DNA from 2 places in the Streptomyces siamensis genome. Region 2 is predicted to be linked to the other one. Evidence: predicted binding sites of a transcription regulator. Region 2 holds the regulator's gene; the other holds the start of a gene.
What was found. Region 2 encodes HrcA, which represses chaperone genes, less so after heat shock. Its sites were predicted from a motif close to TTNGCACTCNGNNNNNCNGAGTGCNAA; they were not measured.
Positions count from the first base shown of each region.

Region 1: the regulator HrcA is predicted to act here: its motif matches at 3,031-3,057, upstream of groL (chaperonin GroEL).

Region 1 covers NZ_BAABKB010000005.1:245,976-251,238, forward strand. Annotated here, with positions in the region: gene ABEB03_RS12870 (NADH:flavin oxidoreductase) at 1-1,013, opposite strand, end outside; gene groL (chaperonin GroEL) at 1,280-2,902, opposite strand; gene ABEB03_RS12880 (cold-shock protein) at 3,238-3,444, opposite strand; gene ABEB03_RS12885 (MoaD/ThiS family protein) at 3,939-4,214, opposite strand; gene thrC (threonine synthase) at 4,211-5,263, opposite strand, start outside.
Region 2 covers NZ_BAABKB010000002.1:647,366-652,628, reverse strand. Annotated here, with positions in the region: gene ABEB03_RS05545 (16S rRNA (uracil(1498)-N(3))-methyltransferase) at 1-689, opposite strand, end outside; gene ABEB03_RS05540 (nitronate monooxygenase) at 686-1,819, opposite strand; gene dnaJ (molecular chaperone DnaJ) at 1,941-3,077, opposite strand; gene hrcA (heat-inducible transcriptional repressor HrcA) at 3,078-4,097, opposite strand; gene ABEB03_RS05525 (MBL fold metallo-hydrolase) at 4,268-5,002, shown strand; gene ABEB03_RS05520 (DUF3097 domain-containing protein) at 5,048-5,263, shown strand, end outside.

The DNA of each region.
Region 1 (5,263 bases), on a different contig from region 2:
GCGACGAGGTCGAACTCGTCGCGCTCCAGGCGGTCCAGCAGGTTGTCGAGGCCGGCCACCGGGGCGCCCTCGCCCTGGAACGCCTTGATGAAGTCGCCGTCCAGGCCCACCGAGCCGACGGTGATGGTGGGCCTGCCGGTCAGCTTCTTCGTCCAGCCGGCCAGGTTCAGGTCCGAGCCGTCGAACTCCGGGAGCCAGTAACGGCGGGTGGAGGCGTGGAAGGCGTCCACGCCGGCCGCGGCGAGCGGCGTGAGGATCGCGTCCAGCTCCTCCGGCGTCTCGGCGAGCCGCGCGTCGTACGCCTGCTGCTTCCACTGCGAGTAGCGGAAGATGACGGGGAAGTCCGGCGAGACCGCCGCGCGGACGGCGGCCACGATCTCGGCCGCGAACTTCGCGCGCGCCACCGGGTCGCCGCCGTAGGCGTCCGTGCGGCGGTTGGTGCCCTCCCACAGGAACTGGTCGATGAGGTAGCCGTGCGCGCCGTGCAGTTCGACGCCGTCGAAGCCGATGCGCTCCGCGGCGGCGGCGGACTCGGCGAACGCCTCGACGACGTCGTCGAGGTCCTGCTGGGTCATGGCCTTGCCGGTGACGTCCGCGCCGGCCGAGGTGAGTCCGGAGGGACCGACCGCGGGGGCGTCGGCGAACGGCGGCTCGCCCGCGTTGCGGACCATGCCGATGTGCCACAGCTGGGGCACGATCGTGCCGCCCGCCGCGTGCACGGCGTCGGCGACCTTCGTCCAGCCCTCCAGCTGCTCCGCACCGTGGAAGCGCGGCACCCGGTCGCTCTGCCCGGCCGAGTCGTGGCCCACGTAGGTGCCCTCGGTGACGATGAGGCCGACGCCCGCGGCGGCGCGGCGGGCGTAGTAGCCGATGACGTCCTCGCCCGGGATTCCACCGGGGGAGAACATGCGGGTCATCGGGGCCATCACGATCCGGTTGGGGACGGTCAGCCCGTTCAGGGAAACGGGCCGGGACAGGATCTCTGCGGCGCGGGAGGCGGCGGTGTCGCTCACGGAGCGGTCTCCTCGGGTGGGGTCGGAGAGGCGTCACTCTGACGCCGAGCGGGACATTCCGGGTGGTATGTGCACATGCATCAACCACCCCTCCACGACAACCCGCGAACCCCGGCCCCGCATTCCGCCGCGCCCGCACGACACCTGTGATCCCGACCACGCTCAGGCGGGGACACAGCCGGACCGCGCACCCGAAAACGCCCGAGGGCGGCACCCTTGAAAGGGTGCCGCCCTCGGAACGAAGGACGGTGATCGACCGGGGTCGATCAGAAGTCCATGTCACCGCCCGGCATGCCGCCCGGAGCGGCCGCGGCGGCCTTCTCCGGCTTGTCGGCGATGACGGCCTCGGTGGTGAGGAACAGCGCGGCGATGGAGGCGGCGTTCTGCAGGGCAGAGCGGGTCACCTTCGCCGGGTCGATGATGCCCTCGGCGATCATGTCGACGTACTCGCCGGTCGCGGCGTTCAGACCGTGGCCGACGGCCAGGTTGCGCACCTTCTCGACGACGACGCCGCCCTCGAGGCCGCCGTTGACGGCGATCTGCTTGAGCGGGGCCTCCAGCGCGAGCTTCACGGCGTTGGCGCCGGTCGCCTCGTCACCGTCGAGCTCCAGCTTCTCGAACACCTGGGAGGCCTGGAGCAGGGCCACGCCACCACCGGCGACGATGCCCTCCTCGACGGCCGCCTTCGCGTTGCGAACGGCGTCCTCGATGCGGTGCTTGCGCTCCTTGAGCTCGACCTCGGTGGCGGCACCGGCCTTGATGACGGCCACGCCGCCGGCCAGCTTCGCCAGACGCTCCTGGAGCTTCTCGCGGTCGTAGTCCGAGTCGGAGTTCTCGATCTCGGCACGGATCTGGTTGACCCGGCCGGCGACCTGGTCGGCAGAGCCGGCGCCGTCGACGATCGTGGTCTCGTCCTTGGTGATGACGACCTTGCGGGCACGGCCCAGCAGGTCCAGACCCGCGTTCTCCAGCTTGAGGCCGACCTCCTCGGAGATGACCTCGCCGCCCGTGAGGATGGCGATGTCGCCGAGCATGGCCTTGCGGCGGTCACCGAAGCCCGGAGCCTTGACGGCGACGGACTTGAAGGTGCCACGGATCTTGTTGACGACCAGGGTCGACAGGGCCTCGCCCTCGACGTCCTCGGCGATGATCAGCAGCGGCTTGCCGGACTGCATGACCTTCTCGAGGAGCGGCAGCAGGTCCTTGACGTTGCTGATCTTCGAGTTGGCGATCAGGATGTACGGGTCGTCGAGGACGGCCTCCATACGCTCCATGTCGGTGGCGAAGTACGCCGAGATGTAGCCCTTGTCGAAGCGCATACCCTCGGTGAGCTCCAGCTCCAGACCGAAGGTCTGGGACTCCTCGACGGTGATGACGCCTTCCTTGCCGACCTTGTCCATCGCCTCGGCGATGAGCTCGCCGATCTGGGTGTCGGCGGCGGAGATGGAGGCCGTGGAAGCGATCTGCTCCTTGGTCTCGACATCCTTCGCCTGCTCGAGCAGCGCACCGGAGACGGCCTCGACGGCCTTCTCGATGCCGCGCTTGAGGGCCATCGGGTTGGCGCCGGCGGCGACGTTGCGCAGGCCCTCGCGGACCAGGGCCTGGGCGAGGACGGTCGCGGTCGTCGTACCGTCACCGGCGACGTCGTCGGTCTTCTTCGCGACTTCCTTGACCAGCTCGGCGCCGATCTTCTCGTACGGGTCCTCCAGCTCGATCTCCTTGGCGATGGACACACCATCGTTGGTGATCGTGGGGGCGCCCCACTTCTTCTCAAGGACGACGTTGCGGCCCTTGGGGCCGAGGGTCACCTTGACGGCGTCGGCGAGCTGGTTCATACCGCGCTCAAGGCCGCGCCGTGCCTCCTCGTCGAACGCGATGATCTTGGCCATGTGAAGTGGTCCTCCCGGACTGGGGTGGAAAGCTCACAGGACCGCGCTGGCGCCCGCGACGGACGGCCTGCATGCCTCGTGGTTCCTTGCCCCACCCGGCCTGCGGGCCTCACCGACCCGGTCCTTCGTTGTCACTCTCACCTTCAGAGTGCTAACGCCAATGATTAGCACTCGCCCCTGTCGAGTGCAAGCGGCTCCAGCGGATCCCCAGGTGAACACAGGGGCGCACGGGAGCGGACCACGGGACGGCCCCCGCGCCGCGGACAGACCGAAGGGCCCGTACCCCATGGGGATACGAGCCCTTCGTCACGTCGAACAATCAGTCGGCGCGTGCTTCAGCCGGCAGCCAAACGGACCATGTCCGCCTGCGGCCCCTTCTGACCCTGCGAGATCTCGAACTCGACCCGCTGGCCCTCTTCAAGGGTGCGGTAGCCGTCCATCTGAATCGCGCTGTAGTGGACGAATACATCCGCACCACCGTCGACCGCGATGAAGCCGTACCCCTTCTCCGCGTTGAACCACTTGACGGTGCCCTGAGCCATGCCTAACTCCCCTATTACTGGCCCTTGCACAGATCCACACTTCGCGGATCCGGGTCAGACCTCACCCCCCAACGGTTGGGGGTGTGCGCCGGAACGCGTCGACCGCGGCTGAATGTATCTGCCCAACTGCCGTCTGCAACAGGTCAATCGGACGAGAATTCTGGGCACGGCCGATCGGGAATATGCGGAGAATGTGCGAAGATTCAGGGCAAGTCGGGCCCCGTAAATGCCATAAACGGCTCAAAAAGGCGGGGCACTTTGGCTACTTCTTGTCGGGTGCCGCACAGGTACTCATATGCGTCCGGCATGAAATGCCAAGCGGGTTCCCCAACTGTACCGTGCTCAACCATGCAGAATTGCCCCCTCCGTTTCTCTCACGGAGGGGGCAATTCGATGAACTCTCGGTGATGGGCATTACCCTCGGTAACGATCTCACTCTCGGTGACGTCCGTCCGCGGGCCTCGCGCCCAGGCCGGCATGTCACCGCTCGGGGGTCAGCCTCCGGCGACGGCCGGGATGATCGACACGCCCGCACCGTCAGGCGTCGCCGTCTCGAGACCCTGCTCGAACCGCACGTCGTCGTCGTTGACATAGACGTTGACGAAGCGGCGCAGCTTGCCCTGGTCGTCCAGGACGCGCGCGGAGATGCCCGTGTGGTTCTTCTCCAGGTCGGCGATGACCTCGGCGAGGGTCGCGCCCTCGGCGCTCACCTCGGCCAGGCCGCCGGTGTAGGTGCGCAGGATGGTGGGGATGCGGACGTTGACGCTCATGATGCGAGGCCAGCCTCTCGGAAGGAGTCCAGGTTCGGGCGGATGGTCGCGGTCAGGCCGGTGTCCGAGGCCACCGCGTCCAGGGTCTTGAGGCCGTCGCCGGTGTTCAGCACGACCGTGGTCAGGGCCGGGTCGAGCAGACCGTTCTCGATCAGCTTGCGGGTGACGCCGACGGTCACACCACCGGCCGTCTCCGCGAAGATGCCCTCGGTGCGCGCCAGCAGCTTGATCGCGTCGACGATCTGCTCGTCGTTCACGTCCTCCACCGCACCGCCGGTGCGCCGCGCGATGTCGAGCACGTACGGACCGTCGGCCGGGTTGCCGATGGCCAGCGACTTGGCGATGGTGTCCGGCTTCTGCGGGCGGACGACGTCCTGCCCGGCCTTGTAGGCGACGGAGACCGGCGAGCAGCCCTCGGCCTGGGCGCCGAAGATCTTGTACGGCTTGTCCTCGACGAGGCCGAGCTTGATCAGCTCCTGGAGACCCTTGTCGATCTTCGTGAGCTGGGAGCCGGAGGCGATCGGGACGACCAGCTGGTCCGGGAGCTTCCAGCCGAGCTGCTCGCAGATCTCGTAGGCGAGGGTCTTGGAGCCCTCCGCGTAGTACGGGCGCAGGTTGACGTTGACGAAGCCCCAGCCCTCGCCGGCCGGGTCGCCGATCAGCTCGGAGCAGAAGCGGTTCACGTCGTCGTAGTTGCCCTGGATGCCGACGAGTTCGCCGCCGTAGACCGCGGCCATGACGACCTTGCCCTGCTCCAGGTCGTGCGGGATGAACACGCAGGAGCGGAAGCCGGCGCGGGCCGCGGCGGCGCCGACGGCGCCGGCGAGGTTGCCGGTGGAGGAGCAGGACAGGGTGGTGAAGCCGAAGGCGCGGGCGGCCTCCAGGGCCTGCGCGACGACGCGGTCCTTGAAGGAGTGCGTCGGGTTGCCGGAGTCGTCCTTCACGTACAGGCCGCCGGTCACGCCCAGTTCGCGGGCGAGGTTGTCGGCCTTGACGAGCTTGGTCCAGCCGGGGTTGATGTTCGGCTTCTCGGCGACGTCCGCGGGGAC
Region 2 (5,263 bases):
GTGCGCAGAACGGTACGCCCCAGGTGGAACGTCCGCGCCCCCGCCCCGGTGAAGAGCGCGACCTCCTCCGGGGAGATCCCGCCCTCGGGTCCCACCACCAGCACGATCTCCCCGTCGGCGGGCAGTTCCGCCGTGGCGAACGGCTCGGTGCCCAGCTCGGTGTCCTCGTGCAGCACCGCCGCCAGATCGGCTTTGGCGAGAAGTGCGGCAACCTGCTTGGTCGTCATCGCGTCCGCGACGTCGGGGAAGCGGACCCGGCGGGACTGCTTGCCGGCCTCCCGGGCCGTGGCCCGCCACTTGGCGAGCGACTTCGCCCCGCGATCGCCCTTCCACTGGGTGATGCAGCGGGAGGCGGCCCAGGGGACGATCGCGTCCACACCGGTCTCCGTCATGGTCTCGACGGCGAGTTCGCCCCGGTCGCCCTTGGGGAGGGCCTGTACGACGGTGATGCGCGGCTCCTCCGCGGGCTCCTCGGCGACCGAGTCCATCCGGACGACCAGCCGGTCCTTGCCCTCGGTGTCGAGCACCACGCACTCCGCGTAGCGTCCGGCCCCGTCGGTGAGGACGACGTCCTCTCCGGGGCGCAGCCGCTTCACCGAGACGGCGTGCCGGCCCTCGGGGCCGTCGAGGACGTAGCGTCCGTCGCCGCCCGCGTCGAAGTGTTCGACCACGAACACCGGTGCCGTCATCGTCCCGCACCCGCTTCCTCGTCCGGGAACGCCGACGTGTCGGGGCCCGGCAGGCCCGACAGCCCGTGCGCCGCCGACAACGCTGTCCGGGCGGCGGCGAGTTCGGCGCTCAGCACCTCCACCAGCCGTGCGGCGGGCAGCTCCCGCGCCATGCGGTGGCCCTGTCCGGCCCACAGCGCCATGCCCTGCGCGTCGCCCGCCCGGGCAGCCGCCTTGCGCAGCGGCGAGGTCAGATGGTGGACCTCGGGGTAGGCGGCGGGCGCGTACGGCCCGTGCTCGCGCAGGAACCGGTTGACGAGTCCGCGCGCGGGGCGGCCGGAGAACGCCCGCGTCAGCTCCGTACGGACGTAGAGCGGGTTGGTCAGCGCCTGCTTGTGCACGGCGTTCGCGCCGGACTCGTGGGTGGCGAGGAACGCGGTGCCGAGCTGGGCGGCGCTCGCGCCGGCCGCGAGGGCGGCGGCGATCTGACTGCCGCGCATGATGCCGCCGGCCGCGACGATCGGGATCCGCACGGTCTCGCGGACCTGCGCGATCAGCGAGAGCAGGCCGATGCCGGTGCCGTCCGTCTCCGGGTTGTCGCGGTGGGTGCCCTGGTGGCCGCCCGCCTCGACGCCCTGCACGACGACGGCGTCGGCGCCCGCCCGCTGCACCGCCAGGGCCTCGTCGGCCGTGGTCGCGGCGATCAGGGTGAGGGTGCCGACGCGGGCGAGGGACTCCAGGACCTCGGGGGCGGGGCAGCCGAAGTGGAAGGAGACCACCGGCACCGGGTTGTCGAGGAGGACGGCGAGCTTGGCGTCGTAGCCGTCGTCGCGGCCGCTGTCCGGGTCGCCGAGCTCGGTCTCGTACCAGGCGGCCTCACCGGCGAGCTGGTTGGCGTACACCTCGACGGCCGACCGGTCCGCGTACTCGGGCTGCGGCATGAAGAGGTTCACGCCGAAGGGCTGGGCCGTGAGTCCGCGCAGCTGCTTGATCTCCTGGTACATGCCGTCGGCGGTCTTGTACCCGGCGGCCAGGAAACCGAGTCCGCCGGCCTCGGACACTGCCGCCGCGAGCTGCGGCACGGAGACGCCGCCCGCCATGGGGGCCTGCACGATCGGCAGTGGGAAGAGATCGGTCAGCGCGGAGGACATGACCGCATGTTGTCACGTCCTCCGTACAAGTCCGAATCCACCCTTCCGCCTGTCCGGGACCGGCCGGAAGGGCACCTGGTCAGCGCCCTCCGCGGCTCCGGTCCCGGCTTCGACGGTCGTGTCAGCGGCCGTTGAACGCGTCCTTCAGACGCGAGAACAGACCCTGCTGGCCGGGCTGGAACTGCCCGGTGGGCCGCTCCTCGCCACGCAGCTTCGCCAGTTCGCGCAGCAGTCGCTCCTGCTCGGGGTCGAGCTTGGTCGGCGTGGTGACCTCGACATGCACGATCAGGTCGCCGCGCCCGCCGCCGCGCAGGTGCGTGACGCCCCGCCCGTGCAGCGGGATCGACTGCCCGGACTGCGTGCCCGGACGGATGTCGACCTCCTCCAGGCCGTCGAGCGTCTCCAGCGGCACCTTCGTGCCGAGGGACGCCGCGGTCATCGGGATGGTGACCGTGCAGTGCAGGTCGTCGCCGCGCCGCTGGAAGACGTTGTGCGGCAGTTCGTGGATCTCCACGTACAGGTCGCCGGCGGGGCCGCCGCCGGGGCCGACCTCGCCCTCGCCCGCGAGCTGGATCCGGGTGCCGTTGTCGACACCGGCCGGGATCTTCACCGTGAGGGTGCGACGGGAGCGGACCCGGCCGTCGCCCGCGCACTCGGGGCACGGGGTCGGGACGACGGTGCCGAAGCCCTGACACTGCGGGCAGGGGCGGGAGGTCATGACCTGGCCCAGGAAGGACCGGGTGACCTGGGAGACCTCACCACGGCCGCGGCACATGTCGCAGGTCTGCGCGGAGGTGCCCGGTGCGGCGCCCTCGCCGTTGCAGGTGGTGCAGACGACGGCCGTGTCGACCTGGATGTCCTTCGTGGTGCCGAAGGCCGCCTCGTCCAGCTCGATCTCCAGACGGATCATGGCGTCCTGGCCCCGGCGGGTGCGCGAGCGCGGTCCGCGCTGCGACGCCGTGCCGAAGAAGGCGTCCATGATGTCCGAGAAGTTCCCGAAGCCGCCGGCGCCGAAGCCACCCGCGCCACCGCCGCCCGCCTGGGACAGCGGGTCGCCGCCGAGGTCGTAGACCTGCTTCTTCTGCGGGTCCGACAACACCTCGTAGGCGGCGTTGATCTCCTTGAACCGCTCCTGCGTCTTCGGATCGGGGTTGACGTCCGGATGTAGCTCGCGCGCGAGCCTCCGGAACGCCTTCTTGATCTCGTCCTGGGAAGCGTCGCGGCGCACGCCGAGCACGGCGTAGTAGTCCGTGGCCACTTACGACTCCGCCAGGATCTGTCCGACGTACCGTGCCACCGCTCGTACCGCTCCCATCGTTCCCGGGTAATCCATGCGGGTCGGGCCGACCACGCCGAGTTTGGCTACTGCCTCGCCGCCCGAACCGTAGCCGACGGAGACCACGGACGTGGAGTTGAGTCCCTCATGGGCGTTCTCGTGACCGATCCGCACGGTCATGCCCGAATCCTTCGCCTCACCAAGCAACTTGAGGAGCACGACCTGCTCCTCCAGCGCTTCGAGCACCGGCCGGATGGTGAGAGGGAAGTCATGTCCGAAGCGGGTGAGATTGGCGGTGCCGCCGATCATCAGCCGCTCCTCGGTCTCCTCGACGAGTGTCTCCAGGAGGGTGGAGAGCACCGTGGCGACCGTACCGCGGTCCTCGGGCTCCTCGAACGCCTCCGGAAGATCCTGCACCAGCTGCGGGACGTCCGCGAAGCGGCGGCCCGCGACCCGGCTGTTGAGCCGCGCCCGCAGGTCCGCGAGCGACGTCTCGCCGAACGGCGCGGGGCAGTCGATCATGCGCTGTTCGACCCGCCCGGTGTCCGTGATCAGCACGAGCATGACGCGCGCCGGGGCGAGCGACAGGAGCTCCACGTGCCGCACGGTGGAGCGGGTCAGGGACGGGTACTGCACGACGGCGACCTGCCGGGTGAGCTGCGCGAGCAGCCGCACGGTCCGGGCCACGACGTCGTCGAGGTCGACGGCGCCGTCGAGGAAGTTCTGGATGGCCCGCCGCTCGGGTGCCGTCATCGGCTTGACCCCGGCCAGCTTGTCGACGAACAGCCGGTAGCCCTTGTCCGTGGGGATGCGCCCGGCACTGGTGTGCGGCTGGGCGATGTACCCCTCGTCCTCCAGCGCCGCCATGTCGTTGCGCACGGTCGCGGGCGAGACGCCGAGCCGGTGCCGCTCGGTGAGTGCCTTGGAACCGACCGGCTCCTCGGTGCCCACGTAGTCCTGGACGATGGCGCGCAGCACTTCGAGCCTGCGTTCACTGAGCATCGCGCACACCTCCAGAAGTCGGCTCCGTGGTCTTCGTGGCCCCTGGCCTGGCACTCAGCGCACGCGAGTGCCAGCGTTCCCCGGCCCAGTGTACGGCTGTGAGGTACGGCCCGGGCAAGGGCCGGCCTGCGATGTCGTGCTCACCACGTCCGCACGGCTAGCGTCTCCGTATGAGCGTGACTTGGGAAGAGCCGGGGTGGGAAAGGGTGACACCCCGGGTCGGACGACGGCGGCTTCCGGTCTGGGACTGCACCGTCGGGCTCGTGGTGGGCGCGGACGCCGCGCTCGTGATCGACGCGGGGTCGAGCCTCGGTGAGGGCGCGCGGCTGCGCGCCGAGGCGCTGCGGCTGCTCGGGCCCGGTCGCAGGGTGACGCACCTCGCACTCACGCACCCGCACTTCGACCACGTCTTCGGGGCGGCCGCGTTCTCGGGGGTGGAGGTGTTCGGGGCGGTCGGGCTGGACGCCGTCCTCGCCGACGGGCGTGAGGAACTGCGCGCGGACGCGGTGCGCAACGGCCTCGGACCGAGTGCGGCGGCCGAGGCGGCGGACCTTCTGGTGCACCCCCGGCACGCGGTGTCCGGCGAGTGGACGCTCGACCTCGGCGGCGTCCAGGTCCTGCTGGCGAACGTGGGCCCGGGACACACCGCGCACGATCTGGCGGTCCTGGTCCCCGGCGGGCCGGGCGGACCGGAGACCGTCTTCTGCGGGGATCTGGTGGAGGAGTCGGGCGAACCCCAGGCCGGTCCCGACGCGATCCCCTCACACTGGCCGGCCGCCCTGGACCGGCTGCTCGACCTGGGCGGCGAGGACGCGGTGTACGTGCCCGGTCACGGAGCGACGGTGGACGCGGCGTTCGTGCGCGCCCAGCGGGACGCGCTGGCGGCGCGTTTCGGCGTGTCGTAGCGATCTCCCCCGCACCGCCCCGCCGCTTCTCCTATCGTCATCCGAATGCGCCAGTACTCTCCGGACCTGACTCCGCCGTGGAAGAAGCCCAAGCCCGTACCGGAGGTCGCGGCGGACCCCGGTCTGGTGGTCGAGGAGCCCGGTACCGGATTCTGCGGTGCCGTGATCCGCTGCGAGGCGGGCACGGTCACCCTGGAGGACCGCTTCGGCAAGCACCGGGTGTTCCCGCTGGAGCCGCGCGGCTTCCTGCTGGAGGGGCGG